Regions from separate parts of the Novosphingobium mississippiense genome, predicted to be linked through region 1. Evidence: riboswitches for the same ligand, from Rfam matches in the RefSeq annotation. Region 1 holds a riboswitch; the other holds the start of a gene.
What was found. Region 1 has a riboswitch for thiamine pyrophosphate ahead of thiC (phosphomethylpyrimidine synthase ThiC). Riboswitches for the same ligand answer to the same signal wherever they lie in the genome.
Positions count from the first base shown of each region.

Region 1 (14,546 bases):
GCGCGCAAGGGCATCGGCGTGGTCTACGGCGGCGGTCGGCTGGGCCTGATGGGCGCAGTGGCAGCCGGTGCGCTGTCGGAAGGCGGCGAAGTGATCGGCGTGATCCCGGAAGCGCTGGTGGGTGGCAATGGTCGCGGCGGCGAAGTGGCCAACAACGACTGCACCGAATTGCACATCGTGAAGACCATGCATGAGCGCAAGGCGGAATTCACCCGCCTGTCGGACGGCTTCATCGTCATCCCCGGCGGCGTGGGCACCATGGACGAGCTGTGGGAAGCGGTCAGCTGGGCGCAGCTGGGCTATCACGACAAGCCGGTGGGCGTGCTCAATTCCTTCGGCTTCTACGACCTGCTGCTGGCGTTCAACCGCCACATGGCCGAAGTGGGCTTCGTCCGCCCGGCGCATCAGGGCATCATCATCGACGATACCGAACTGGAAGCCCTTCTGGACCGCATGGCCGCGCATGAGCCGATCGTGCCGATCGTCCGGATGGACCCGAAGACCCTCTAGAATTGGCGAATGACATCCGATCGCGCCCAACTGGTTGAAACCGCCCGCAAGTCGATCCGCAAGGGTTCGAAAAGCTTTGCGGCGGCCAGCCGGCTGTTCGATCGGACCACGCGCGAACGCGTCTGGCTGCTCTATGCCTGGTGCCGCGCCTGCGACGATATCGCCGACGAGCAGGACCACGGACGCGCCGCCCGGCGCGTTCCACTGGGCACCCGGCTGGCGCCGCAGGACCGGCTGGCCACCATCCGCACGCTGACCGAACTCGCCATGGCGGGCGAGACCACCGGCACCCCGGCTTTCGACGCGCTGGGCCAATTGCGCCGCGAAGTGCCGATCGCCGGCAGCGCGGTGGACGATGTGCTGGCCGGTTTCGCGCTGGACGCCGCCGAATGGCGCCCCCGCAGCGAGGCGGACATGCTGCGCTACTGCTATCACGTCGCCGGCGCCGTCGGCGTGATCATGGCGCTGGTCATGGGTGTCGATGCCGATGACGAGGACACGCTGGACCGCGCCTGCGATCTGGGCATTGCCTTCCAGCTCGCCAATATCGTTCGCGACGTCTGGGAGGATGATGCGAACGGCCGCTGCTACTTGCCCCAGGAGTGGCTGGCCGAAGCCGACATTCCCCCGGGTGAGGTTACCAAGCCGCACTATCGCCGCGCCTTGGTGCCGCTGGTCGCCCGCGCCTGCGCCCTCGCGCGGGAGTATGAGGCTTCTGCCCGGATCGGCGCCGCGCGGCTTGCCTTCCGCCAACGCTGGGCGGTGCTCTCCGCCGCCGGCATCTACGGCGACATCGCGCGCGAGGTGGAAAAGCTGGGCAGCCACGCCTGGGACCATCGCGTGCGCACCTCCCGCGTCCGCAAGCTGGCCTGCGTGTGGCAGGCCTGGAAGGAAGCCCGCACGCCGCCGCGCCTTGCCGAAACGCCGCCCCGCCCCATGCCGTCCCGGCGCGAACTGGTGGAACTGGCGCACAGCCATCCGGTCATCCGGCCGAGCTGATCCTCCGCCGTCGGCTGAAAGCGCCGAAAATTATCCTCTCCGTTGGGTCGCCTGAATTGGCCTCAATCCAGCCCGGATTCGCGCGCTGCGCTTTCAACCCCACTTTCGTCGTCCCCGCGCAGGCGGGGACGAAAAGAGATTTCGGAAAGTCAGCGCGTAAGCTCCGCGGCAGCACACAACAACAGACAAGCCGCCGGGGTTTATCCCGGCCGGCCTGTTTCGCCTGTGATCGTCTTGAACGGTGGACCCAAAGGGCGGCAGCGAGATGCGCGCAAGGGGCGATTCGCGGTCGCATCCGGACCATGCCCGGCACGTCACCCACCGGCAACCGCTGCAAACGTTGCAATCTGTCGCCTGCCCCCAGTCTGAGACGAGTTGCATTCACCGCACGCTTTTGCAGCCAAGTGACGGCTTGCGCGTTCTTCCCGTATCCCACCAAGGAGAAGATGCCATGCTTTTCACCATAGCCGCCATCCTCATCATTCTGTGGCTGCTCGGCTTCGTTGTATTCCACGTTACGGGCGCGCTGATTCACGTGCTGCTGGTGGTCGCGATCGTCGTCGGCCTGGTCCAGCTGTTCCGTGGCCGAAGGGTCTAGTTCGATAGCGGATAAAAATTCGGGGGCCGCAAGCCCCCGAAATTCCCTTTTCAAAACTCATGCCCCGCCGTCGGCGGGTGCGCCTTGTAGAAGCCCGGCGGGTTGACCCTGCGGAACAGCCGCCCCTTCTCCGAATAGAGCACCAGCGCCAGCGAGGTCAGCCCGCAGACCACCATGGCCCCCAGGATCGGCCGCGCTGTCCCGTCATAGGCCTGCCCGATCAGCGATCCCAGCGCCGCGCCCAGCACCGTCCGCACGAACGACATGACCGAAGCCGCCGCCCCCGCGATCCGCGCGAAGGGCTGGAGCGAGATCGCCTGGAAGTTCGCGCCGATGAAGCTCATCATGCACATCGTCAGCGTCATCAGCGGGATGAAGGTCCACAGGCTCTCCCCCCGCATCGCCAGCACCAGATGGATCGCGGCGAACAGGATGTAGCAGCACAGCGCCGCGTGCGAGACACGGCGGGCGCCGAACCGCTCGACAATGCGCGAATTGGCGAAGTTGCTGCAGGCCATCACCAGCGCCATGCAACCGAACACCACCGGGAACAGCGTGCCCGCGCCGAAATGCTCCCCCACCAGCTGCTGGGCCGAATTGATGTAGCCGAACAGCGCCCCCTGCACGAAGGCCGCGCCCAGGAAATAGCCGAGCGAGGCCCGCTCCTTCATCGCCAGCACCATGTTGCCGGCGATCACGCGCGGCTGGATCGGCTGGCGGAATTCGGGGTGCAGCGTTTCCGGCAGCCGCATCCAGCTCCAGCCGAACACCAGCACGCCCATCGTGCACATGATCCCGAAGATCCAGCGCCAGCCGGCGAACAGCAGCACCGTCTGGCCGATCATCGGCGCCACCATCGGCACGATCATGAAGGTCATCGCCACCAGCGACTGCGTGCGCGCCATGCGATCGCCATCGAAACGGTCGCGCAGGATGGTCATCGGCATGACCATCATCGCCGAACAGAACGCCCCCATGAACCCGCGCGCGATCAGCAGCAGCGTGAAGCTGCCCGAAATCGCGCAAAGGAAGGCGGTGATCACGTAAGCGCCGATCGCGGTCAGCACCACCGGCCGCCGCCCGAACCGGTCCGCCAGTGCGCCGGGAAACAGCGATCCCAGGCCGGAGCAGATCAGGAAGACGCCGACGATCAGCTGGCGCTGATTGGGATCGGCCAGATGCAGATCGCGCGAGATCGCGCCCAGCGCCGGCAGCATGACGTCGATCGAAAGCGCCATCAGCGCCTGGAGCGAGGCCATCAGGATTACGAACTCGACTTCCCCCATCGGGAAGCGGTCGGACCTTGCATCGGAGGCGCCGGGGGCATCAGGGGAACGCATGACTCGCCCATGCCGCATGTGCGAAAGAAGCGCCAGCCCTAAGGCCGGTCCGACCTGACCTCAGGCGCAGCCTTCGACATAGGCAAGCGCCGGCATCGTGCCGACATGGATTGCGCTGACCTTGCCGTCATGCCCGATCTCGAACCGCAGGGCGGGATCGCCGCTCTTCGCATTGGGCGCGGTAAGGTACTTGGCAGGCGCTGCCTCGTACTTGTGCGGTTCCGCGCGGAAGCCGGCGAACCACTTCTTCACGTCGGCCTCGCTCGCCCCGACGCCAATGCCTTCGACCAGCTTGACCTCAGACCGCTGACCCACGGTGATCCGCCGCACCTTGCCCTGTTCGACAATGGCATAGACACCCGGATAGTCCGGCGACGTGACCGTGCGGCAGGCATCGGAGGCCTGCGCCCCGCGCTCCGCCCAGGACGATCCCGCAGGCACCGGCTCACCGATGCGCAGATCGGCCAGACCTTCCAGCGCCAGTATATTGGCATCGGCGCCGGGGGTGGCGGTTGGTGCGCTCGTCGGCGCTTCGGTCACGGCCGCGTCCGGCACGGCGCTGGCGGTCGCCATCTCGGTGGCCTGTTCCGAGGCTTGTCCGGGCGCCGGGGCAGGCTCGGACGAACAGGCCGCCAGTGCAACGGCCAGCGCGGACACGGTGAGAAGGTTTTTCATGGCGGCTACAACGTAAGGGAGCGGCAACTGTTCCTCCGACATGGCCTCAACCGCCGTTCAGGCGCGCGATCAAGGCCATAGCCGCTGCCGGGGCGCGCTCCTTCGCGCCATTGATGAAGAAGACGAAGACTTCCTTGCCGTCCTTCGACCACGCACCGATCTTCTTCGTCCATGCGTCGAGTTCGGCGTCAGGATAGCCCTGCTCGATCTCCGCGCGGGCGTTCTGGAGGCGGGCGTAGACGAAGGGCGCGGCGTCCGCCGCCTTGTCGAAGGCCGGATACTTGGCGCTGTCGGCCAGGATCACCGCGACGCCGGCCTTGCGGGCCAGATCGAAGAAGGCGGGATCGTCGAAGCTTTCGTGCCGGGCCTCGATGGCGTGGCGCAGATGCAGCCCTTCGTGCTTCTTCGGCAGCAAGGCGAAGAAGGCCGCGATCTCGTCCGCGTCGAACTTCTTGGTGGCGGCCAGTTGCCAGTTGATCGGGCCCAGCTTGTCGCCCAGTTCGACGATGCCCTGTTCGACGAAGTTGGTGACGCTCTCGCCCGCTTCGGCCAGGTTCTTGCGATTGGTGCAGTAGCGCGAGCCTTTCAGGGCGAAGCGAAAGCCGTCCGGCACCGTATCGCGCCACTTGATGTAGCTGGCTGGCTTCTGGCGGCCGTAGAACGTGGCGTTGATCTCGGTTCCGGTCAGGTGCTGGCCGACATATTCCAGCTCGCGCGCCTTGGGGACGGTCTTGGGATAGAACGTCTCCCGCCAAGGATCGTAGCTCCAGCCGCCGATGCCGACATGGACCTTGCCGATGTGTTTGTTCATGCCGGACTTCTCCTTGGTGCTCGCCAAACCGAGCCTGCCCTGTCATGGGCGCGACGAACAGGAGAATTCGACATGCCGGGCGACGACGAAGACTATATCTACGACGAAGACAGCGGCGAGTGGCTGCCCGCATCCGAACTGGCCGCCAAGCGCGCGGCGGCGGACACCGTCGAGGTGCGCGATGCCGTGGGCAACCTGCTGGCGGACGGCGATGGGGTGACGCTGATCAAGGACCTGGACGTGAAGGGCGCAGGCCAGACGCTGAAGCGCGGCACGCTGATCCCCTCCATCCGCCTGACCGGCGACGCGCAGGAGATCGATTGCAAGTACCCCGGCATCAAGGGGCTGGTGCTACGTGCGGAATTCGTGCGCAAGCGGTGACGTGCTTCACTTCCCCCCTACTTGGGGGGAATGGGGCGCTACCCCTTCGAAAGCCGCCTGCGATTGGCCCTTACGCGCTTGCTGTAGTGGCGCACCGCCTTGCGGGCGGCGCGTTCCGGGGTGGTTGGTCCGCCCCAGAACAGCTTGGCCGCCAGTTCCGCGTTCGCCTGCACCTTTTCGGTGACCATGCGCACGTTCTCGTGGCTGCTGCCGCGCCCGGTCATCATGTCCGACGCGCGCATCCCGATCACCATCATGGAATCGGCCCAGAGCAAATAGCTGTCGGTCGCCAGCTTCATCCAGTCGGCGGTGGGGTTGCGCATGGAATCGGGCCTCCTTGGAAGATGAGACCCTAGCACTCCTTGCTGCACCTGCGAAGGCAGGGACTCGCTGTTCTTTTGGCGAGGATCGAGAAGGTGAGGAAGAAAGCGGGGTCCCCGCCTGCGCGGGGACGACGGAGGCGGTTGCTTGGCTTGTCAGGCCACGCGCCGGGCGGGATTGCAGCCATCCTGCATTGGCACCTGCCCCGTACTGCACCACCGATCCGTCGCCCCCGCAAAGGCGGGGGCCCCGCTGTTCTTGCGGTGAGGCGGAAGGGATGGGACCGGCTGATAGGGACCGGCCCCATGGCTCAATCGTGTTCGCGACCGCCAGCGCCCATGTAGAGTTCGCTGCCGGTGTCCTTGAACACCTTGCTCATCTCCGCCATGCCCGCCTCGGCTTCGGAGATGGCGAGCTTGCCGCCTTCCCCCGCGGCGAGGAAGCCGGTGCTGGGCTGGTTTTGCCGCGCTGCAAAATCGCGCACTTCCTGGCTGATCTTCATCGAACAGAACTTCGGCCCGCACATCGAACAGAAATGCGCGGACTTCGCGCCCTCTGCTGGCAGCGTCTGGTCGTGGTACTGTTCGGCCGTATCCGGATCGAGGCTGAGGTTGAACTGGTCGCGCCAGCGGAACTCGAACCGGGCGCGGCTGAGCGCATCGTCGCGGACTTTGGCAGCGGGGTGCCCTTTGGCCAGATCGGCGGCGTGGGCGGCCAGCTTGTAGGTGACGACGCCCACTTTCACGTCGTCGCGATCGGGCAGGCCAAGGTGCTCCTTGGGCGTGACGTAGCAGAGCATCGCCGTACCGTACCAGCCGATCATGGCGGCGCCGATACCGCTGGTGATGTGGTCGTAGCCCGGCGCGATGTCGGTGACGAGCGGCCCGAGGGTGTAGAACGGCGCTTCGCCGCAAGCCTCAAGCTGCTTGTCCATGTTCTCCTTCACCTTGTGCATCGGCACATGGCCCGGCCCCTCGATCATCACCTGCACGTCCTGCGCCCAGGCGCGCTTGGTCAGTTCGCCCAGGGTGTAGAGTTCGGCAAACTGCGCCTCGTCATTGGCGTCGGCGATCGAGCCGGGGCGCAAGCCGTCGCCCAGCGAGTAGGCGACGTCGTAGGCCTTCATGATCTCGGTAATCTCGTCGAAGCGTTCGTAGAGGAACGATTCCTTGTGATGGGCCAGGCACCACTTGGCCATGATCGAACCGCCCCGGCTGACGATGCCGGTCACGCGCTTGGCGGCGAGCGGCACGAAAGGCAGGCGCACGCCCGCGTGGATCGTGAAGTAGTCCACGCCCTGCTCGGCCTGTTCGATCAGGGTGTCGCGGAACACGTCCCAGGTCAGATCCTCGGCAATGCCGCCGACCTTTTCCAGCGCCTGATAGATCGGCACGGTGCCGATCGGCACGGGGCTGTTGCGGATGATCCATTCGCGGGTGTCGTGGATGTTGCGGCCGGTGGAGAGGTCCATCACCGTGTCCGCGCCCCAGCGGATCGACCAGACCATCTTGTCCACCTCGCTCGCCACGTCGGAGGCGACGGCGGAGTTGCCGATATTGGCGTTGATCTTGACCAGGAAATTGCGGCCGATCGCCATCGGCTCGCTTTCCGGGTGGTTGATGTTGGAGGGGATGATCGCCCGGCCGCGCGCCACTTCCTCGCGCACGAATTCGGGCGTGACGTAATCGGGGATCGCCGCACCCCAGTTCTGACCATCGCGCGCATATTCCTTCAGCATCGCGCGGCCGAGGTTCTCGCGCTCGGCAACGTATTCCATCTCCGGCGTGATGATCCCGCGACGGGCATAGTGCATCTGGCTGACGTTCATGCCCGCCTTCGCGCGCAGCGGGCGTTTGACCACGTTGGGGAACGCCGGGACGCCGCCCGAACGGTCCGGACCAAGCTGGCCGTTGTCCTCCGGCTTCACCGCGCGGGCGGCGTAGTCCTCCACATCGCCGCGGGCGAGGATCCATTCGCGGCGCTTGGCGGCAAGCCCGGTCGCGATGTCGATGTTGACGTTAGAGTCGGTGTAGGGGCCGGAGGTGTCGTAGACGCGCACCGGCGCCTCCCCCGATCCCGGATCAAGGTGAATTTCCCGCATGGCAACGCCAAGCGGCCCGACGTGAATCTTCTTCGACCCGCGAATGGGCCCGGTGGTAACGCCGATCTCCAGTGTGGAATTGATGTCGGCCATAAGCGATTTTCCTTCGACTTATGGACGAAAGAAAGGTCGCGACAGAATAGTCCTGTGGCCCGCCCTTCCCTCCGCCCGTGTTAACGGGTTCAGGTTCAACGGGTCGGGCAGCGTGACCTGCCCCTCTCAGCCATTTGTTTCCGTCCGGCTTTCCTGATTCGAAAGCCTTGGGCACAAGCTCCCCGGGGATGGGCGGGACGATAGACGCGGCTTTTCCAGCCGTCTAGGGCCCGCAAGAGACATGCCGATCATCTATCGCCTCGACGCCCCTGCCCGCGAAGTCGCCCGCACGTTCGGCGCCAATGCGGGCGACGATCCCTGGCCCGGCGGCTCGGTTTCGGCGGGCGGTTTCGCCCCCGTGATCACCATGGGGCGCGAGTTCGTGGCGGGTCCGCGCCCGGAAAAGCGGCTGCCGCGCCGGATGATCCCGCGCCTTTGGGGCGTTCCCCCACCGCCGCAGGGGTGGGACGAGCGGCGCCATGGCATCCTGACCGTGCGCAATCTCGAAAGCCCGTTCTGGATCGGCAACTTGCGCAACAGCGAATTCCGCTGCCTGGTCCCCGCCAGCGCCTTCATGGAATGGGGCAAGGTGGACCCGCGCGACGGCAAACGCCGCCAGTGCTGGTTCGGCGCGACCGATCAGCCGATCTTCGCCATGGCCGGCGTGTGGAAGGACAGCGAGGTGCCCAGCTTCGCCCTGCTCACCACCCCCGCCAATGCCGCGCTGCGGGCCGAAGGGCGCGATACGATGCCGGTGATCCTGCCTGCCGACCCGGCCGCGCACGACCTTTGGCTGAAGGGGGACTGGAAGGCGGCGGCGGCACTGATCGCCCCCTATTCCTCCTCGCTCACCTCGCTGCGGGTCACCGGGCAGGACGTCAGGCGTTCATGAACCCAGGCAGCGCCAGCACGATCAGGATCAGCCCGAAGGCCACCGAGACAATCGCCCACACCCGCGCCATCACCCCCAGCCGCCGGGCCAGGATCGGCAGGTAGCGGTCCGAAAAGGCCAGGATCAGCAGCGCCTCGATACACATCAGCGCGCCCAGCACGCTCATCACATGGGCCAGCCAGCCGGGCGAGGACCAGGGGTTGACGATATAGACGATCGCGCCGACGAACAGCTCGATCAGCGCCGTGATCACCTGCAGCGCCGGGGAGCGGGTGATCTCGTCCATCATGCGCTGCCAATGGCCGGGCTTTCGCAATTCGCCGATGCCGGCAAAGAGCGCGAAGAGGCCAAGGAACAGCCCGGACCAGTCCGGCATCAGCACAAGATCGTTCACGCGAAACCTCCGTGCGGGAGCCAAGTGGCGGAAATTATGTCGGTCGCCAAAGTACCCGTCAATCGCGCAAAGCTTGCGGCCGGGCCACCGCAACGCCATCTGGATGGCCACGTGACCGACGATCTGGACGCCCTGCTCCCCGCGATCCGCGCCTGCCGGGTCTGCGCCGATGCCCTGCCGCACGGTCCGCACCCGGTGGTGCAGGCCGGCATCGGCGCGCGCATACTGGTGATCGGTCAGGCGCCGGGCAGCAAGGTCCACGCCAGTGGCATCGCCTGGGACGACGACAGCGGAGACCGCCTGCGCGACTGGACCGGCCTTTCGCCGGAAACCTTCTACGATCCGCACCGCGTCGCCCATATGCCCAGCGGATTCTGCTATCCAGGCAAGGGCAATGGCGGCGATCTGCCTCCGCGACCGGAATGCGCGCCCCTATGGCACTCCCGCCTGCGCGCTGCACTGCCCGAAGTGCGCCTGACGCTGCTGGTCGGCCAATATGCGCAGAAACGCTACTTGCCGCGCGGCTTCGCCCCCAACCTGACCGAAACCGTCCGCCTTTGGCGCGATGCCCCGGCGGGGCTGATGCCGCTGCCCCATCCCGCATGGCGCAGCCGCCTGTGGATGGCGAAGCACCCATGGTTCGAGGCGGAAGTGCTGCCCGATCTGCGTGCCCGCATCAGGCAGGCGCTGGAGGATTGAAACCATCGGCCCGGCCGTTCGATCGCGAATCGGTGGGGCGGTTCCGGGCTGATCGGCGGCCTGAAACGCACCGACCGGCGCCGACCGGCACGACCAGCGTCGATCCATCGCATCGGCCGAATCCGGCGGGTCACCTCCTGCAACTGACTGCAATTCCCGGACAATCGACCGGCCAATACGTTCAGACGCAGCACCCCGCCGCACGCGCCGGTCAGCCCGCTATCTATGGATAAAGGCCGCGCGCCCCCTTGCGCCCGCCCGCCCGGTTTTGCCAATAGGCACCCGTGAGCGCCAACATCGTGATCGGGCAGACGCCGCAGGGCGAACCGATCGATATCGACATCAAGGAACTTCTCGCGACCCGCCTGCTGGTGCAGGGCAATTCCGGGTCCGGCAAGTCGCACCTGCTGCGCCGCCTGCTGGAAGAGAGCGCGCCGATCGTACAGCAGGTGGTGATCGATCCGGAAGGCGACTTCGTCAGCCTGGCCGAAGAATTCGGCCATGTGGTGATCGACGGCGCGGCCTATGCCGAGGCGGAGATCGTCCGACTGGGCGCCCGCATCCGCCAGCATCGCGCCTCGGTCGTCCTTGCGCTGGACGAGCTGGAAATCGACCAGCAGATGAAGTGCGCCGCGCAGTTCCTGAACGCCATGTTCGATGCCCCGCGTGAGCAGTGGTATCCCGCGCTGGTGGTGGTGGACGAGGCGCAGATGTTCGCCCCCGCCGCCGCCGGCGAAGTGTCCGAAGAAGCGCGCCGCGTCAGCCTGGCGGCGATGACCAACCTGATGTGCCGTGGCCGCAAGCGCGGCCTTGCCGGCGTGATCGCCACCCAGCGCCTGGCCAAGCTGGCCAAGAACGTGGCGGCGGAAGCCAGCAACTTCCTGATGGGCCGCACCTTCCTGGACATCGACATGATCCGCGCGGCGGACCTGCTGGGCATGGAGCGGCGGCAGGCGGAATCGATCCGCGACCTTGCCCGCGGCCAGTTCCTGGGCCTGGGCCCGGCGATCAGCCGCCGTCCGGTGGCGGTCAACATCGGTGCCGTTCGCACCGGTGCCAAGTCGATCACCCCCGGCCTGATGCCGCTGCCCACCGCCTCCACCGACGAGCTGCGCGAACTGCTGCACGACAATCTGCACGTGGAGCCCGAACGGCAGGAATTCCACCGTCCGCCACCGCGCCCGGTGATCGATGTCGACGACCTGTCGGCCTCCATCGAACAATCGCCCACCCTTGCCGCCGCGCCGGCCCCGCGCCCCGAACGTCCGGAGCCGGAGCCCGAGGAAAACCGCGCGGCGATGGTGGAGATCCTGAACCTGATGGCGAAGGACGACGATTGCTCGTTCCAGCCGGCCACCACGCTGTTCCAGGACTTCACGATCCGCTGCCGCATGAAGGGCATTTCCGTGCGCGGGCTGGATGCCACGACCTTCCGCCGCGGCTTCGCCGCCGCGCTGGCCGGGATCGAGGATCCGGACGACGAAAAGTGGTTCGACCTGTTCAATCTGGCCAAGCACGTGCCCGACGATGCGCTGGCGCCGTTCTACCTGATCGCGCTGGCCGCGATGAACGATCAGCCCTGCCCGGATGACATGGTGCTGGCCAGAACCTACGGCACCAGCAGCCCGCGCCGCGTGCAGCGCCTGCTCGATTTCCTGGAAAAGGACGGGTTGATCGTGGTGCGTACCGACTTTTCGGGCAAGCGCTCGGTCGGGCTGCCCGATCTGGGGGTTACCACCGCGCCTGTCGAGGCGTAGAAGGGCCTTATGGCCGAAATCATCAACCTGCGCATGGCCCGCAAGGCCAAGGCTCGCAACGAAAGCAAGGCGCAAGCGGACGCCAACCGCGCGCAGCACGGCCGCAGCAAGAACGAGCGCAAGGCTACCGAGGCCGAAATCGCCCGGATCGACCGCGTGGTCGATGGCGCGAAGCGCGAACGACCGGAGGACAAGGCCTGATGCGCACTACCTCCGGCGAAGCTTCGGTGCGGCTCTATCACCTTGACGGCGGCCCGGAAGGCGGCGGGGTGACCACGCTGTTCTACGGATCGCTGTGGGAAGCGATGGAAGTGGCCGCGCAGCAGACCGAGGACGTGCAGGACGGCCTGTTCATCGCCACCGATAACGATGTGATCGCCTATCTGGATTTGTTGGAAGGCTGAGAGCCCTGTCCTCCCCGGTACGGGGAGGGGGACCACCCGAAGGGTGGTGGAGGGGACTCTCGAACAGTCCCGTGAGGACGCGCCTCCCCTCCGTCAGCGCCTTGCGCTGCCACCTCCCCCACGGGGGAGGACTTGCATCACCTCAAAACCGCGCCTGCAGCCCCGCCGCGAGGTAGTGGTCGCCCACATTCCCCTTCACATCGATATGCGGGAACACCGGCATCGACACCGTGCCGTAGGGCCGCAGGTTGTCGCCCGTCAGCCGCGCGCCCACGCCTACCGCCAGCGCCATCGGCAACCGATAGGTCGCCTCCACCTTGGCGAAGACCTTGGTGCCGGAATCGTCGCACTTGCCGCCGGAAACCTGATTGCCGCTCTGCTTGCTGAAGCAATCGCCATTGTCGTGGTAGTAGTTCGGGTGATCGCGATCGTGGAAGAACAGGCCGACGCCCGGCGTGATCGCGAAGCCGCCGTCCTGGATCACCGGCACGCCCACCGCCAGTTCGCCGCCCCAATCGCCCTCGGAACGGGCGACATTGGCCTCTGCAGTGACGACGCTGGCCATGGCGGGAGAGGAAGCGAGGACCGCGACGGACCCGGTGACAGCCGCGAGCGCGGCGAATGCGATTTTCATGACATGTCCTTGATCTGGAATAAGTGACCCGGACGCCGAGGGTTAGGATTCCCGCCCCTGCGAAGGCAAGACGCGCGGATTCGGTCCAGCCCGGCCAAGGCTCGACCCATCCGAAAGATATGCGCCCGAAACGGAGACGCAGCCTTGTTGGGCCCGATGGAGACGGGCAGAAAGAGCCTCCATTGCCGGGAGAAGGGCCTATGCTTTTCGAGCAGATCGCGACCGGGGGCTGCCAGTCCTATCTCCTTGCCTGCCCCGATACGCGCGCGGCAGTGCTGATCGATCCCGAACAGTCGCAGGTCGATCGGTACATGGGGCTGGCCGGGCAGATGGGCGTCCATGTCCGCTATGTGCTGGACACGCATACCCATGCCGATCACTTCTCCGCCAGCCGCGAACTGGCCCACCTGCTCCATGCCCCGGTGGTGATGAACCGACTGAGCCCCGCCCCCTATGCGGACATGCGGCTGGATGACGGCGACATGCTGATCGTCGGCAACTTGCGCCTGCGGGCACTGCACACGCCCGGCCATACGCGCGATTCCATGTGCATCGTCGCGCAGGACCGGGTGTTCACCGGCGACACGCTGCTGATCGGCGGCACTGGCCGCACCGATCTGCCCAGCGGCGATCCGCAGGCGCTGTTCGACAGTCTGTTCGGCAGGCTGCTGACGCTGCCGGCAGACACGCGGGTCTACCCCGCGCACGACTACAAGGGCCGCACCCATTCGACCATCGGCGCGGAGATCGCCGGAAATCCGCGCCTGCAGAAGACCGACCGGGGCGAGTTCGTGGCGATGATGCAGCAGTTGGACCTCGCCGCGCCGACCCATCTGACCGAAGCGCTGCGCACCAACATGAACGGCGGCAAGACGGTGGCGCAGCTGCTGTCCGAAGCCGCCGCCAGGGTTCCCTTCCTCGCGCTGGAGGAACTGGCCGCGCGGATCGGCGGCAACGACAGTGCCTTCGTGGTGCTGGACGTGCGCGAGAAGGACGCGTTCGAGGCGGGCCATGTCCCCGGCGCGATCCACCTGCCGCGCGGACAACTGGAACTGCGCGTCAATGCGATGCTCTGCGACCCCACGGTAAAGATCGTGACCTGCTGCGAGTTCGGCAAAATCTCGACCCTGGCGGCGGCAACCCTACGCGACCTCGGCTTCCCGCGCGCCAGTGCGCTGGACGGCGGGATGCAGGCGTGGCGCGAGGCGGGGTATGTAATCGAGGGTCAGGTTGGCGGCGACTGAAATGCTGGCTTTCGGGAACGCATCTAAGCTGCCGTTCCGGTCACGCCCCAAAGCTGACCCTAAAATTCACACTCTGAGACAGACCTACGGTAATAATTGAGAACGGTGTTGTCGGGGGCAAATGCTATTGTAATCACCGGCCCCTCCTCAGTGTGCGAGATCGGGTAAAAATATCGGTTGCGTGCTGGCGACAGATGGAAATGGCCATTCAACTGCGTTGCCTCGATCTGGGCGTTCAAAACCGCGCTGCTGCTCCGAAATTCGTATCGGAAGGGGATTTTGACTGAACTTCCCTCAATTTGCACTCCCTTGGGACCAACGGAAAGCGAAGGGGCACCGGAGGCTTCATAACAGCCGAGTATTGGCAAGGGATCTTGAGCATCAGGCTCGTCAAATTGGGCGCAGCCCGCAAGAGCGCCCGTGACGGTCATTGTTAAAACACAAACGAGATGAATGGCCTTCGACATGCTTCATTCGTTAGCCCTCTGAGACCAACCGTCAACGACCGCTATCCACCCAAAGTCGTCGTCCCCGCGCAGGCGGGGACCCCGCTTTTTCCTTCAGGCGTGAAGTCGTGGCACCAGGTAGCGGGGCCCCCGCCTTCGCGGGGGCGACGAGACATGGGAGAGACGTTGGACTGGCAACTTCCTACCCAAGATGACCTCCCAACTCGCTCAGGATGAGCGGGGCGGG
Region 1 is NZ_CP147001.1:2,605,215-2,619,760, forward strand. Features, by position in the region: gene WBP06_RS12235 (TIGR00730 family Rossman fold protein) at 1-510, shown strand, start outside; gene WBP06_RS12240 (phytoene/squalene synthase family protein) at 520-1,509, shown strand; gene WBP06_RS12245 (lmo0937 family membrane protein) at 1,961-2,107, shown strand; gene WBP06_RS12250 (multidrug effflux MFS transporter) at 2,158-3,447, opposite strand; gene WBP06_RS12255 (hypothetical protein) at 3,508-4,122, opposite strand; gene WBP06_RS12260 (DUF72 domain-containing protein) at 4,169-4,933, opposite strand; gene WBP06_RS12265 (alkylphosphonate utilization protein) at 5,006-5,314, shown strand; gene WBP06_RS12270 (hypothetical protein) at 5,353-5,637, opposite strand; gene thiC (phosphomethylpyrimidine synthase ThiC) at 5,946-7,829, opposite strand; TPP riboswitch at 7,879-8,024, opposite strand; gene WBP06_RS12280 (SOS response-associated peptidase family protein) at 8,071-8,721, shown strand; gene WBP06_RS12285 (hypothetical protein) at 8,708-9,115, opposite strand; gene WBP06_RS12290 (uracil-DNA glycosylase family protein) at 9,152-9,814, shown strand; gene WBP06_RS12295 (helicase HerA domain-containing protein) at 10,099-11,571, shown strand; gene WBP06_RS12300 (DUF4169 family protein) at 11,581-11,772, shown strand; gene WBP06_RS12305 (hypothetical protein) at 11,772-11,975, shown strand; gene WBP06_RS12310 (hypothetical protein) at 12,118-12,609, opposite strand; gene WBP06_RS12315 (rhodanese-like domain-containing protein) at 12,810-13,853, shown strand; gene WBP06_RS12320 (hypothetical protein) at 13,913-14,320, opposite strand.

Region 2 (14,546 bases), on a different replicon from region 1:
TCCGCGGACCAGACTGCTGCCCCGCAGGACTCGGCCGCCACTGAACAGGGCGGCGCCATCATCGTCACCGGCACCCGCCGCAGCACCACGATCATGGATACGCCGATCAACATTTCGGCGATCGGTTCGGAAGAGCTCGCCCGCCAGCGTATCAACGACGTGCGCGATCTTGCCGATTTCACCCCCGGCATGACGATTTCGGACACCGGCCCCGGATCGACCGGATCGATCGTGCTGCGCGGCCTGAATGCCTCCGACGTCGGCTCCGACGGCGCCAACTACGACGATTCACTGGGCGTCTATCTGGGTGAAGTCCCGCTTTATTACGACTTCAAGCTGCTCGACATCCAGCGCGTGGAAACGCTGCTTGGCCCGCAAGGGACGCTGTACGGCCTGGGCACCCTGGCCGGTGCGATCCGCTACATCCCCAACCGCCCCGATGTCTCGAACTTCGAAGGCCAGGTGCACGGCCGCTTCTACGACAAGGCCCACGCCAGCGATCCCGGCTATCAGCTGGACGGGATGATCAACATCCCGATCGTGAAGGACCACATCGCCTTCCGCTCATCGACCGGGTACTACTATGACCCGGGCTTCATCGACTATCCGCTGATCCTGCAGCAGCCCGGCGTTTCGCTGCCCCAGCCCAGCGGCACCACCGGTGTCACCCCCGAAGACTACCGCGAGAACCTGACCAGCCGCCGCGACCTGAATTTCGAGCGGACATTCACCACCCGCAACCAGTTGCTGCTGCAGGCCAGCGAAGACCTGAAGGCGATCTTCACGTATGCGTTCCAGCGCACGCGGTCTGACGGTGCGCAGTCGAACAGCGCGGGTGTACTCGGCACCGGCAAGTACGAAAACGCCAGCCGCTACAAGGAGCCGACCAACCGCCGCGCGCACCTGGCCAGCATGGAGATCAACGCGAACATCGCGGACATCGCCGACCTGGTCTCGACCACGGCCTACACCAACGTCCGCGTGAAGAGCCAGAGCGACAACACCGACCTGCTGCTCGATCTGGACTACGATTACGAACTGTTCCCGGCCTTTTCCAGCTGGAACGAATCCGACAACAGCCGCAAGCAGTTCAACCAGGAAATCCGCCTGGTTTCGCGCCATGGCGGGCCGTTCAACTGGGTGCTCGGCGGGTTCTACAACCAGCAGAAGATGCACAACGATTATGCCGAACATGTGCCCGGCCTGTCCGACTTCTACGGCGTCACCGGCAATCCGGACGATCTTGAATACGTCAGCTACACCAAGTCGAAAGTCACCGAAAAGGCGATCTTCGGCGAAGGCACCTTCCACATCACCCCGAAATGGCAGGTGACGGGCGGCGCGCGCTATTTCAAATACACCTCTGACATCCAGGGCGCGCTGGTGCTGCCGCTGCTGGGCGATCCGCTCAGCCCCTATGACGTCGATCCGGCGGGCGGCCACGCGAAACAGGACGGCTGGGTGTGGAAGTTCAACACATCCTACAACTTCACCCCGGACTTCATGCTCTACGGCACCTACAGCAAGGGCTATCGCATCGGCGGACCGAACAGGGTTGCCCCGTGCCCCGATCCGGTGCCGGCCAACCAGCAGAATGCCTGCGCGCTGCCGAATGAACTTCAGTATGGACCGGACAAGACCCGCAACGCCGAAATCGGCATGCGCATGCAGCTGTTCGATCGCAAGCTGAGCTTCAATTTCGACGTGTTCCACATCAAGTGGGACGGCATCCAGGTCGATTCCGCCACGCTCTACGGCGCCACCGGCATCACCGTGAACGGCGGCTCCGCCAAGTCGCAGGGCTTCGAAACCTCGTTCCAGCTCCGGCCCGTGCCGCAACTGGCGATCCAGGGCACCTATTCCTACACCGATGCCAAGCTGACCGAGGACATTCCGGGCATCATCACCATTCGTACGACGCCGAACGACTATGACGCGCGGCCGAAGTTCACGCAGCTTGACGCGCTTTCGGGCGATCGCCTGCCGGGTTCCGCAAAGAATTCGGGCAGCCTGGGCGCCACCTACACCGCACCGATGAAGGACGGCAGCCTGATCGCCAACTGGACGGCGACCTATCGCGGCAACGTGGTCTCCCGCCTGGGCTGGGATCGCGGATATGGCGACAAGATCCCGAGCTACGTGCTGCACCGCGCCTCGCTGACCTATGAGACCGACAAGTACAGCGTCAGCCTGTTCGCCAACAATATCTTCGACAAGTACGCCGTGGTCTCGGTCGGTTCGGACCGCTCGCGCATCGGCGTCAACGACGGTGTCGTCGTGCGCTACTACCGCCAGACCGTGCTCAATCCCCGCACGATCGGCATCGAGGCCAGCATCAAGTACTGATGTTCGTCTGAAACGATTGAGGCGCTTTCCCCAAAAACCGGGAAAGCGCCTCAATTTCATGGGACTGAACCGGTCGTTAGGTCAGAATAAATCGCTATTCGACCGCGATCCCCTGCGCGTGCAGCCACGCGCGCGCCGGTTCGAGCGCGGCCGCGTGCGCGCGCCATTTTCCCAGCCCATCGGCATTGATCGGTCGGCGCACCTGCGCTGCGCTGGGCGTGGCGACCGCGGCGGCGTTCTCGTGGAAGGACAGGCACGCATCGTTCCATTCAAGGCCGCAATAATCCACCAGCCGCCGCGCCTGCCCTTCGAAATCGGCGACCAGCGCTTCGTAGGACAAGTGCAGCACTCGCCCCGGCCACAGACGCTGCCAAAGCGCCATGAGCCCATCGAAACGGGCGAAATACCGTGCCGTGTCCATCAGGTCGTAGGAATAGGCGTAGTAGGCGGACTGGCTGGCGAACAGGTTCTTGTAGTTGCTCCAGATCGTATCCATCGGATGGCGCCGCAGGCAAACGATCCGGGCCCGGGGGAACGCCCGCAGGATATGCCCGATATAGAGGAAATTGGCCGGCAGCTTGTCCGTGAAGCGCGGCTTTTCCGTGCGGCGATGATGGGCGGCGCGCGCCAGGTAGGCTTCGGCCACGGCGGCAGGATCAAGCTTGCCACTCGCCGCAACGGTTTCCGGGTCGATGATCCGTCGCGACGATGTTCCGGACAATTGCTTGATCGCCAATGGCATGGCCTGAAGTTCGCCAGCAGCCTCCACATCCGGGTGCGACGACAGGATGCGGTCGACCAGCGTCGTTCCCGTGCGCGGCATCCCGACCACGAAGATGGGGGCTTCCCCGACAGTGCTTCCTGAACCACCATCCAGAACACCGCCAAACAACGCCTCTATCGCATCGAAGATCGCGCGGTCCTGCCCGAAGTCATACCCCAGCGCGCGCTTCTGCTGGGCGTTCGCGACGGACAGATGCTGGTAGGATCCGGCTGTATCGCCAATGTCCTCCATTTCCTTCGCCAGGGCATAGCGGATGCGCAGCGTATGGTCCGGATCGCTGGTGACGGCCAGCGCGCCTTCCAGGCGAGGCACATGGTTCTTCTGAGCCGTCTGGCGCGACAGGATTGCCATTGCATAGTGCACGCGCCCATTGCCCGGATCAGCGGCCAGGATCGTTTCGTAGTGCCGGCGCGCCTCTTCCACCCGGCCGGTAAAGCCGCTGGCGGCGGCCAGATTGTAGCGATACTCGGCATTGTGCGGCTCTGCCGTCACCGCTGCCGCGAATGGCGCGATCGCGGCTTCGTGATCGCCCAGCCGGGTCAGCACGCAGCCGATGGTATCCAGCGTCAGCGCATCGTCTGGCGAGAGGGCCAATGCCGCCCGCGCCGCTTCACCCGCCTCGCCCTCGCGCCGTAGCAGTACCAACAGCCTGGCCAGTTGAGCCAGATGCTCCGGATCGGGTCCCCGCTCTACCGCCGCCTTGATCAAGGGGATAGCCTGCGCCAATTGCCGCGCCTCCGCAGCGGCCATGCCCAGCAGGAAAAAGCCTTCGGGCCGTTCCGGACTCGCCTGAACCAGCGCCTTCGCGGCGACGGCAGCGGCGGGCAAGTCTCCGCGCAGCAAGGCAGCCCGTGCTTCCGCCTCCAGCGTCATGCGCGCCGCATTCGCCCGGCCGTTGAGATGGAATTGAATATCGACAGGATCATTCCGCCCGAGCATGCCCCAAGGCGCTGCCGCCTTCCTTGAGCATCGAGCCTAACCACTCGATCCGTTCATGGCAATTGCCGCATGGGCACCTAAACCGCCCTTCGTTACCCGTGCACTCGTGTCCGCGCGAAAGCCGATCCGGTTCAATTCACCGCATGGATCGCTGGCGTGTCCGAGCGCTGCACCGGGGCTTCCGCATTTTCTCGTCCGTGGGCGGAAGCCACGATCGCATCGTGTTCGGCAAAGACGCGCTCGATCTCCGCCCGCTTGTCGAAGATCATCCGCGCGACGCCCGCCGTCATGCCACCTTCATCCCCAACGCGCCCCAACACGCCGGCAAGGTCTTCAAGCGTGGCTTTCTCGGCGCTGCCATGAAGGCCGCCCTTCGAATCCCGATAGGCGATGCATTCGTTTGCCATGCGCAATCTCCTTACTTGCCTTCCTGAAAATGCGCGGGCGGCCTTCGGGTTGCAATTGCGCTATCGAGGTAGGGGAGAAGACCGATTGACCGACTTTTATCTGGCAACTGCGATCCATCCGGACGACTTCACGCTCTGGGATTCGTTCACCCGCGACGACAACCCACTGTATAAAGGCTGATATTCTTGACCGTATTCGGAGAACATCGTCCCAAATATTACTTATTTCATCGACCACCAAGAACGCACCTCTGACGCAAAACCTGCACCGCGCGCCGACTTTTCCACACCTATTCTGATCCCACCGCCGTTCGCAAGAAAGAGGCCCGCCATTTCCAGCCTCGACATGCCCGCAGTACTCGGCCCCTATTTGCCACCATTGCCGCTTGGTGCCGCGCCCGTACTATTCCGGTGGGTCCCACCCCCGAAGGTGGCCGCTTCCCCGTGCCGCGGAGTGAGGATGCATGACGACGATGCGCCAGCGCGATGCCGTTGCCAACGGACCGCAGGACATGCTCGACGGGTTGCAAGCGCTGCGCGGCATTGCCGCCGTGATGGTGGTGATCGATCACGCCATGCTGGCCGTAATCCCTTACGATCCGCATTTCGCTCCATTGGGCGACTTCGCGGGGACGATCGGGAAGATGGGGGTGAACCTGTTCTTCGTGATCAGCGGCTTCATCATGATGTACACGACGGAACCGACCCGAACCTATGCCCCCTCGCACAGGTTCAGCGATTTCGCCTGGAAGCGGCTGACCCGGCTGGTGCCGCTCTATTGGCTGGCCACGCTGTTGACGATCGCCGTCGGTGCGATCGAAGGGTTTCACTACACCAGCGGCCATATCCTCACATCCTTCACGTTCCTGCCGAACTTCGAAGATGCGGTGGACCCGCGCATGACGCCGATCGTCGGCGTCGGCTGGACGATCACGTACGAAATGCTGTTCTACAGCCTGTTCGCGCTGTGCCTGCTGTTCCCCCGGCAGATCGGGCCGGCAGCGTGCATGGCGATCATCGTCGGCATGGTCGTCTGCGGGGCCGTCGCCGCCGGGCATGTGCAGGACCCGGAACTGCGCCGGATCGTCGCATTCTATTCCTACAAGAACATGCTGTTCTTTACCGTTGGCATCGCGATCGCCATCGGCTTTCGCCGAATGCCGCAAGTGGCCGGCCCCATCGCGATCGGCGGATCGCTGACACTGATGGTGGCAGCGCTGACGTCCTATTGGGAATTCAGGCTGCAGAACGGGGGGCTGGTCTGGCAGGTAGTCTCGTTCCTGACCTGCACCTGCGTGGGCCTGCTGGCGGCGGGCAACGCGCGGCGCAGCGACATCCCGGCGCGGCGCCTGTTGCTTCACATCGGCAATGCCTCTTTCAGCACATACCTGTTCCACGCCCCGATCCTGCATTTCCTGGCCAGCCTGTCCGCGCCATGGCTGGTCAGGGGGTATGGGAGCGCCTTCATCATCGTGGCGGCGCTCCCCTGCCTGGTGGCCGGATCGCTGATCCACACCGGGATAGAGCTTCCGATTACCCGTGCCGTCAGGTCCATCCGCCGCAGGCATCGCAGCGCGCGCGTCCCGGTCGGGCGGGATTTTCCCCAGCCGCAGGCCACCGCCGCAATCGAAGCGCCGCGCTGAGCGGCAGTCGATTTGGTATTAAGCCCATTCCTCCCTTGCCCTGTGCCGCGTCCGACGCGCAGCCTTGCGCCATCGAGGCTGAACGGGCGGGGCAGGACCTGGGCATTCACGCGGCCGGAGCGCGGGAATTCGGGCGGCCATGGTTCGCATCCAGCCGGCATTCTGGACCCGCGATCTTGATGTCGAAGGCACGATCCGCTGCTTGGCCGCCGTTCTGGCCGCTCTCGAGGCCCGCCCCTCGCTCCGGACCGAGATTCACCGGACGCCCGACATTGCCGAACCGCATCAGCCAGGCCGATCCCGAAATGCTGATCGCCGCGGCACGGCTGCTGGCCTCAAGCCTGTCGCTCGTCGCCGTCTATCTCGATCCCACCACCCCGCGGGCCAACGTGACCGAGACCTACGGTGTGCTGGGCGGCTACGTCCTTGTCAGCATTGTCTTTCTGGTGGTTCCCGCACCGCCGCGCTGGCGCGAAACCTCCCGCATCGTGCAGACCGGCATCGACATCGTCACACTGGGCGTGCTGGCCCACTATTCGGACGATCTGCAGAGCCCGTTCTTCGTCTTCTTCACTTTCGCCCTGATCAGCGCGACGATGCGCTGGGGCTGGCGCGGGGTGCTGGCAACCGCCATCCTGCTGCAGTTGCTGCTTGTGGCCGTTACCATTTCCGATATCCGCGAAGGCAGCGACTGGGCGATGAACGTCCTGCTCATGCGCTTCGTCTATGCCTGGGTGGCCGCCCTCATGCTGGGATTTTTCGGCGGCTATCGCGCCCGTAACGAGCGGCGCCTGCAGGAACTGGCGGCGTGGCCGATCCACGTCATGCCCGATGACGACCGGCCGTGGCTTGCCGAAGCCTTGCAACATGCCGCCAGAGTGCTGGGCACCGATCGCATCGCGGTGGTCTGGCAGGATGAGGAAGACGGGCGGCCGACGATCGCATTCTGGACCGGCAGCCGTTGCGAATTCATCGACCGGGTGGCCTTCGCGATTCCGCTGTCCGATATCAAGGCCATGGCGGCGGCCGACCCCCACGGCATGTTGGGATGGCTGGGTTCCCAAGCCGACAACGCGGCCTGGACCGATCTGCTGGGCGCGGCGCGGCAATCGCTGCACCTGGCCGAGTTCCAGGGCATTCGCTACCACGGCTTGGTAATCGTCATCGACCCCGCGTTTCGCGAGGAGAACGTGGAGGCGTTCACCCGCATCATCGGCGCCCGGATCGCACTGGCGCTGGAGCAATTCTCGATAGCGGCCAGCCTGGTCGCCAGCGCCAGCCTGAAGGAACGCGTGCGCGTGATGCGCGACGTGCACGACAGCCTGCTGCAGGATCTGACGGCGGCACTGTGGCAGATCGATTCCACCGTATCCAGATTGCCGCCGGACGCGCAGGCGACGATGCAACGGGTCCGCAAGCTGCTGCGACAACAGCACGCGCGCCTGCGCACGCTAGTCAACGGCGCCCGCGCCAACCCGGTCGAGCCCGGTTCGCTGAAGCGCCAGTTGCTGACGCTGGCCGAACCGCTGGCGTCGCAATGGGCGTGCCGGCTGGACGTATCCGTCGAACCCGAAGGCCTGCAGGTTAGTGACGAGACTGCCGCCGAACTGTGCCTGGCCCTGTCGGAAGCGACCGCCAACGCCGTACGCCACGGATCGGCCGGCGCATTGCGGGTCGACGTCAGCACCCGCCATGGCGACCTTCATGTGGAGATCGAAGATGACGGCTGCGGCCTGGAAGGACGCGCGGCCTTGCCCCAGTCGCTCTGCGAGCGGATGGCGGACCTTGGCGGCGCGCTTGCCGCCACCGACAGTCCGCGCGGCTATCGCCTGCATCTGACGTTACCGGTAGGAGCGGGGACGGGGTCGGGGGAGGCGGACGGCTGATGGTCGATATTGTCGTCTGCGACGATCATCACCTGATCCTGAGCGGGATACAGACCCTGCTCAGCGACGATGCGGACCTGAACGTGGTTGCCACCGCGCGCGATGGCGAAACGGCCCTGCGCCACATCCAGCACCATCGGCCCGACATCGCGCTGGTGGACGTCAGCATGCCCGGGCTGGACGGGCTGGGGGTGCTGGCGCGGATCAACCAGCATGGCTGGCCCGTCCGGGTCGTGCTGCTGAGCGCGACGATTTCCGACAGCCAGATAGTGGAAGCCATCGCCGGCGGCGTGGCCGGCATCGTCCTCAAGGACATGGCCTCCACCACCCTGATCGAATGCCTTCGGAAAGTCGCCCGCGGTGGCCGTTGGCTGCCCCAGCATCTGGTTGCCTCGGCAGTCAGCCGCCGCCGGGTGGAAGAGCGTGAGATTTCTCCGTTCGACAGCCTGACGCGGCGCGAATGGGAAGTCACCCGTTTGCTGGCCGAAGGCAAGGCCAATCGCGACATTGCCGCCGAACTGGCGATCAGCCCGGGTACCGTGAAGATCCACCTGCACAGCATCTATTCGAAACTGGGTGCGGACAACCGCACGGCCGTTGCCCTGATGGTCGCGCGGCATGGCAGCGCCGGCTCGTCTTCCGACGGCTGAGACCACGTTTCGTATGCTCAAACGAGACCGGATTACTCTAGAGAGCTATATCCCCCGATAGATGACCGGCCAGGCGCAAGAGTATATTAACCATTGCACGTTCCGGCGTTCACGCGGCGGAACCGTCTCGCTCAAGTGGCACAGGGATACGGCGATGGACGACCAAGGCCCCGATCTGTTCGGTGAATCGCACCGGAGGAACTTCCTCAAGACGGCTGGACGCTTTGCGCTCACTGTGCCGCCGACCTTGACGGTACTTCTTTCCACCTCGCTTTCATCCCCGGCAATTGCCGCTTCGGGCGGCGGAGGAGGTGGCGGGGGCAGTTCCGGTGGCGGCAGCTCCGGTGGTGGTGACACCGGCGGCGGAGGCGGCGGCGACATGGGCGGTGGCGGCTTCGGCGATACTGGTGGAGGCGGCGTTGGCGACGGTGGCGGCGGCGGCGGAGGTGGCGACACCGGCGGCGGTCACGGCGGTGATACCGGCGGCAGCCGCGGCGGCGACGGCGGTGGCCGATCCAGTGGCGGCCGTGACAGCGGCGTAAGGCACGAAAAAGGCTGATCGAACCAGCGGTGCGGGACGACCATTCCACCGGTATCCACCCGGCACCCTTTCCGGCTCATGACCTGACATCGGCATCGGCCGGCATCCATGATGACCGGCCGAACCCGTCTCAGGAATCCTCTCATACGACGGCCGGTCCGAGGCTGGCCCCAACACGGGCCTCAACACTGCGATGGCAACTGGCGCCCGGCGTCAGCCTGATTGCCTTTCCCGGGCGTGAGGCGCTGTTCTGCGAAGCCGCGCAGGAACTTTACGCGATCGATCCGCTGGGCGCGCTGATTGCCCACGGCCTCGCCGCGCAGGCCACGGCCGTGGATGGCCTTGTTCAGCACTGCGTCGACCACGGCGTGGATGCGGGCGCGGCGCCGGATGCAGTCGCCGCGCTGATGCGGTTGTGGTCCGATGCGGGGCTGCTTGCAGCCATCCCCGAGGCGAACGGCGAAACCGCCCGCCGCTTGCGCTTCCGCCTTGCCGACCAGTCGATCGACGTGACCATCGACGCGCCGTGTCCACCAATCGTCCTTCCGGTTCCTGCAGTGGAAAAGGCGGCGCCATCATCCGTGCCCTGCTGGCATCTCCTTTCCGAAACCTCGGGATCGGACATCATCCTTGCACGCGCGGGCCGCCCTGCCCGCATCGTCACGCCCGAACAGGCCGTACCGACGCTGAAGGCGCGACTGGTGGAAGACGCGCTCGCCGCCAGCGGACGCATTGCGCTTCATGCCGCATCGCTGGTGCGGCAGGGTCGCGCCCTGTTGCTCTGTGGCGATCCGGGCGCGGGCAAGAGCACGCTCTGCGTCGCGCTGACCGGGGCGGGATACGGCTATGCCGCCGATGACGTGACCCTGATCGACGCCGATGGCGCGGCGCAAGGGTTGTGCTTCTTTCCGACGCTGAAGGCCGGTTCATGGAACCTTGTGCCGCATTGTTGCACCGCCCTGGAACGGGCGCCGGTGCACCGCCGATTGGACGGCGCGCTCTTGCGTTACGTGCCGATGCCCGAACCGCAGACCGGCCGCTACCCGGTCGGTTGGATCGTGCTGCTGGACAGGCGTGACGATGTGCCGGCCAAGCTCGATCCGGTCGATCCGGTAACCGCGCTCCAGACCCTGTTCCGTGGCGCCTATTCCAGCAAAGGGCGATCGAGCGCCGCGGATGTGCGGATGATGGGCGAACTCGTGGCCGGTGCCCAATGCCTGCGGCTTACCTACTCCAGCTTGCCCGAAGCCGTGGATCTGCTGGATCGCGCCGGGCAGGCAGGATGACAGCACCGATGGGCGTGCGCGAACTCGCAGCCGCGCTGGACGGCCGGATCGGCTGTCCGGGCGGCGACGACTGGGAACGCCTGATCGGCCAGGCCAACCGGACGATGACGATTGCAAGCCTTGGTGCCGGCCTTGCTGCCAACTCCGCTCAGCGGAACGGCCCCGTTCCCGAAGACGCCAACGCCTATCTGACTTGCGTGGTGGAGGCGAACCGGGAACGGAACCGGCGACTCATGGCGCTGCTGGAAGAAGTGCTGGACGTGCTTGCGCAGATCGGTGTGATGCCGATCCTGCTGAAAGGCGCGGCCCTGCTGGTTGCACTGGGCGAGCCCGCCATGCGCGGCCGCATCATGGGCGATCTGGACCTTATGCTCCCTGCCGGCACCACTCGCGAGGCATGCAACCGCCTGAGAGAATACGGTTTCGAGGTCTATGCCGACAGCGGGCTGGACGATGCGCCGATCGTGCTGTTTCGCGATAGCGATGTCGGCATGGTCGATCTCCACGGCCGCATGAAAGGCAGCAATCCCCGTTTCGACCATGCGCTGCTGGCACCGCATTGCCGGACCGTCCGGATCGGCGGGCAGGAAGCACTTCTGCCGTCGCCCGCCGCCCAGGCCGCACTGCTGACATCGCACGATCAGCTTCAGGAACTCGATTACTGGCGCGGCCTGATCGACATGCGCCACCTCCACGATCTGGCGCAACTGGCCCGGTCGGCGGACGGGATCGACTGGCAGGTCCTCGACGGCCTGTTCACTACCCGGCAGGCACAGCGCGCCCTTCGTACTCAGCTGCTGGCACTGAAGGCGCTGTTCCGCGTACCGGTCCCCCGCCGCTATTCCAGCGGGCTATGGCCACGCATCCAGCATCGCCGTCAACTGCTGCAGGCCGACCGGCCGCGGTTGCGCTGGCCGCTGACACTGGTCACGCTGGCACTGGAATGGCCGCGCGGGGTCAGGGACGATCTTTCCGCCGCATCGCAATCGCGCCGGCACCTCGTTCCCGCGCCATTCCTTCGCGGCAAGAACATGGCCCGCAAGGCCATCCGCTCCCCCGGCCCCGGCAAGTTCTGCTGAAGGGGCCATTCCAGCTTTCACAAATCGGCCATAAATCGTCGCGGCGCGTGCGATAGGCCTTTCCACAAGGCACCCGAGCGCCTAGACGGCGGCTACCCCGGGGGGCCGCTGACGCGCGGCTGAGAGGTGGTCAGCAGACCACGACCCGCTGAACCTGATCCGGCTGACACCGGCGTAGGGAGGGCCGGCGGCAGATCCGTTGTCCCTCCAGTGGAGTGGACGCGTAAGAATGCCTTTTCATTACAGATATTTGAATGGCGCCATGCTGGTGCCGGCGCTGCTGGCCGGATCGGCGACCGCCGCCTTTGCCGATGACGCCGCCCCTGCCGACATCAAGGTGATCGGCCATCCCGATCCCGAAGGGTTGCTGCCGGACCAGACCGCGCCCAAGGCGGTCAGCGCAATCTCCGCCGATTTCATCGTCAAGCAGGCGCCGACGCTGAACGCGTTCCAGCTGGTGAACCTGCTGCCCGGCGCCAATGTCTCCTCCAGCGATCCCTATGGTCTGTCCACCAGTTCCAGCCTGACGCTGCGCGGTCTGGGGCAAGACCAGATCGGCGTGCTGATGGAAGGCGCGCCGCAGAACGACATCGGCTATTACTACGCCTACCCCTCGCAATTCGCCGATGCCGAGAATGTCCGGCAGGTCACGCTGGCGCAGGCCGCGGCCGATATCGACGCGCCGGTGGTGGCGGCCGCCGGTGGCGTGCTCTCGCTCTCTCTGGACGATCCGAAGGCGGAGATGGGCGGCCTCGTCAATCTCTCGCTCGGTTCCTACAGCGAACGGCGCGCTTTCGTGCGGTTCGATACCGGCACGATCGGGAAGACCGGGCTGAAAGCCTTCGTCTCCTATTCCAACAACCGGGCGGACAACTGGCGCGGCGCCGGCTTCGATACGCGCCAGCACGTCGATGCCAAGCTGCTGAACGAATGGGGCGACGGCAATCGGGCCAGCATCTCGGTCTCGTTCAACGAAGCCAAGACCTCCACCTACCCCAGCCCCACGCTGGCGGACTGGCAGGCCTATGGCCGCGATTTCAATTACGACAAGCATTACAGCGAGGGCGATGCCAATTACTGGCGGCTCTACCGCGCGCCGTTCCGCAACGTCTACATCGCCGCACCGCTGCACCTGAAGCTGAATGACCGACTTGCCTTCGACAGCACCGGCTACCTGCAATTCGGTTACGGCAACGCCCCCTATGGCACGCAGCTCACCGAAACTGGCAACTTCCTGGGCACCGAGGAATTGACCCAGCCGATCGCCCTGCCCGGTGCCGTGGACGGCGTGGCCACCGTGCTGGGCAACTGGACCGGCAAGCAGATGCGCGTGGGCGATGTCAGCAAGCTGAGCTTGCAAGCCGGCGCGCATCGGATCACTGCCGGGCTCTGGTTCGATTACGGTACGGACCGCGTCACGCAGTCCTACACCTCGATCGATGCCGACGGACATCCCATGGACCAGTGGGGCCATCAGAGCCAGGCCATCCACACCGCCGACGGCCGTCTGCTCGCCTATGAGAATGCACGCACCGAAACCGTCACCAAGGGCTTCTTCCTGGCCGATAGCATTCAGGTTACCCCGCGCCTTGGCGTCGACATCGGCTTCAAGGGCGTGAACGTGCTGCGCAACGGCGACAATTACCTGCCGGGCCCGCAATCGACGGTGCGATCCAGCAGTTCGGCCGCCCTGCCCCGCGCGGCAGTGCATTACCAGTTGGACGATCGCCAGCAGATCTTTGCCAACGTGACCACCAACTTCCGCACCCCGAACGAGTTCGCGCTCTACAACAGCTATTACGGCGGCGAAGTGGTCAGCCAGGGGGCGGACAACCTCAAGAACGAATATTCGGTCTCCGAAGAGCTGGGCTATCGCTATATCGGCCCCAGCCTGTCGTTCTCGCTGACCGGGTTCCACTACCACTTCCGCAACCGCCAGGTGGCGACGGTGATCGACAGCGGCGGTGCGCTGGTCAATTCGACGGTCAACGCCGGCAGCCAGACCTCCTACGGGCTGGACGGAGAGATCGACTATCGCCCGGCCAAGGGCGTCAGCGTCTATCTTTCCGGCGAATACCTGCACACGCGCCAGGACGATGATCTGGCCATCGGAGGCGATTACCTGCCCACCAGGGGCAAGCGCGCCGTATCCAGCCCGAAAGTGCAGTTCGCCATGGGCAGCACATATGACGATGGCCGCCTGTTCGGCAGCACCGCGCTGAAGTACGTCGGCCGCCAATATGCCACGTTCATGAATGACGAGAGCATCAAGGGCTACGCCACGCTCGACCTGTCGGTAGGCGTGCACCTTGCCGGGTTGATCGATGCCCAGCGCATGGACCTGCGCCTGAACGCGATCAACGTCACCAATCCGCATGTCCTGTCCGGCGTGCAGGCGATCAGCAGCAATGCGCTGGATACGGTGGGCCGCAACGGCACCGTGATCGCCGGCTCCGCACCGACGTACTATGTGGGAAGCGGGCGCGCCTTCGTGGTGTCGCTCAGCCGGGCCTTCTGACGATGATCGGCGCCGCCTCCGATCCTGGGCCGCATCGCGTGCACGGCATGGGCACGGCACTGGAGGCGCCGGTCTGGCCGGCAATCACCGCGCAGGAGGCCGAGGCGGTGCTGGCCCGGTTCCCTGCCGCAGGCACGCTGGCAGGGCTGCGATGGCATTCGCCGCGTCCGTTCTCGGCAGCGACGCTGCTGGAAACGGATCGAGGCGCGTTCTTCCTCAAGCGCCATCACCTCCGACTGCGCAGCCCGGCCACGCTGGCGGAGGAACATGCGTTCATGGCGCATCTGCGCGCGGCGGGGCTGACCGTTCCCGACGTTCTGACCACCGCAGACGGAGCCGGGGCCATCGCCAGCGGCGAATGGAGCTACGAACTCCAAAGCCGCGCGCCCGGCAACGATCTCTACCGCGATCGGCAATCGTGGACGCCGTTCCTCTCGCACGACCATGCCCATGAAGCGGGCGTCGCA
Region 2 is NZ_CP147003.1:36,407-50,952, reverse strand. Features, by position in the region: gene WBP06_RS18740 (TonB-dependent receptor) at 1-2,346, shown strand, start outside; gene WBP06_RS18735 (sulfotransferase) at 2,441-4,003, opposite strand; gene WBP06_RS18730 (hypothetical protein) at 4,201-4,476, opposite strand; gene WBP06_RS18725 (hypothetical protein) at 4,475-4,657, shown strand; gene WBP06_RS18720 (acyltransferase family protein) at 4,941-6,119, shown strand; gene WBP06_RS18715 (sensor histidine kinase) at 6,392-8,005, shown strand; gene WBP06_RS18710 (response regulator) at 8,005-8,655, shown strand; gene WBP06_RS18705 (hypothetical protein) at 8,930-9,202, opposite strand; gene WBP06_RS18700 (hypothetical protein) at 9,226-10,482, shown strand; gene WBP06_RS18695 (nucleotidyltransferase family protein) at 10,479-11,561, shown strand; TPP riboswitch at 11,657-11,745, shown strand; gene WBP06_RS18690 (TonB-dependent receptor) at 11,824-14,079, shown strand; gene WBP06_RS18685 (phosphotransferase enzyme family protein) at 14,082-14,546, shown strand, end outside.
Region 2: it holds a riboswitch for thiamine pyrophosphate, as region 1 does, so the genes downstream of both, WBP06_RS18690 (TonB-dependent receptor) here and thiC (phosphomethylpyrimidine synthase ThiC) in region 1, are expected to answer to the same signal.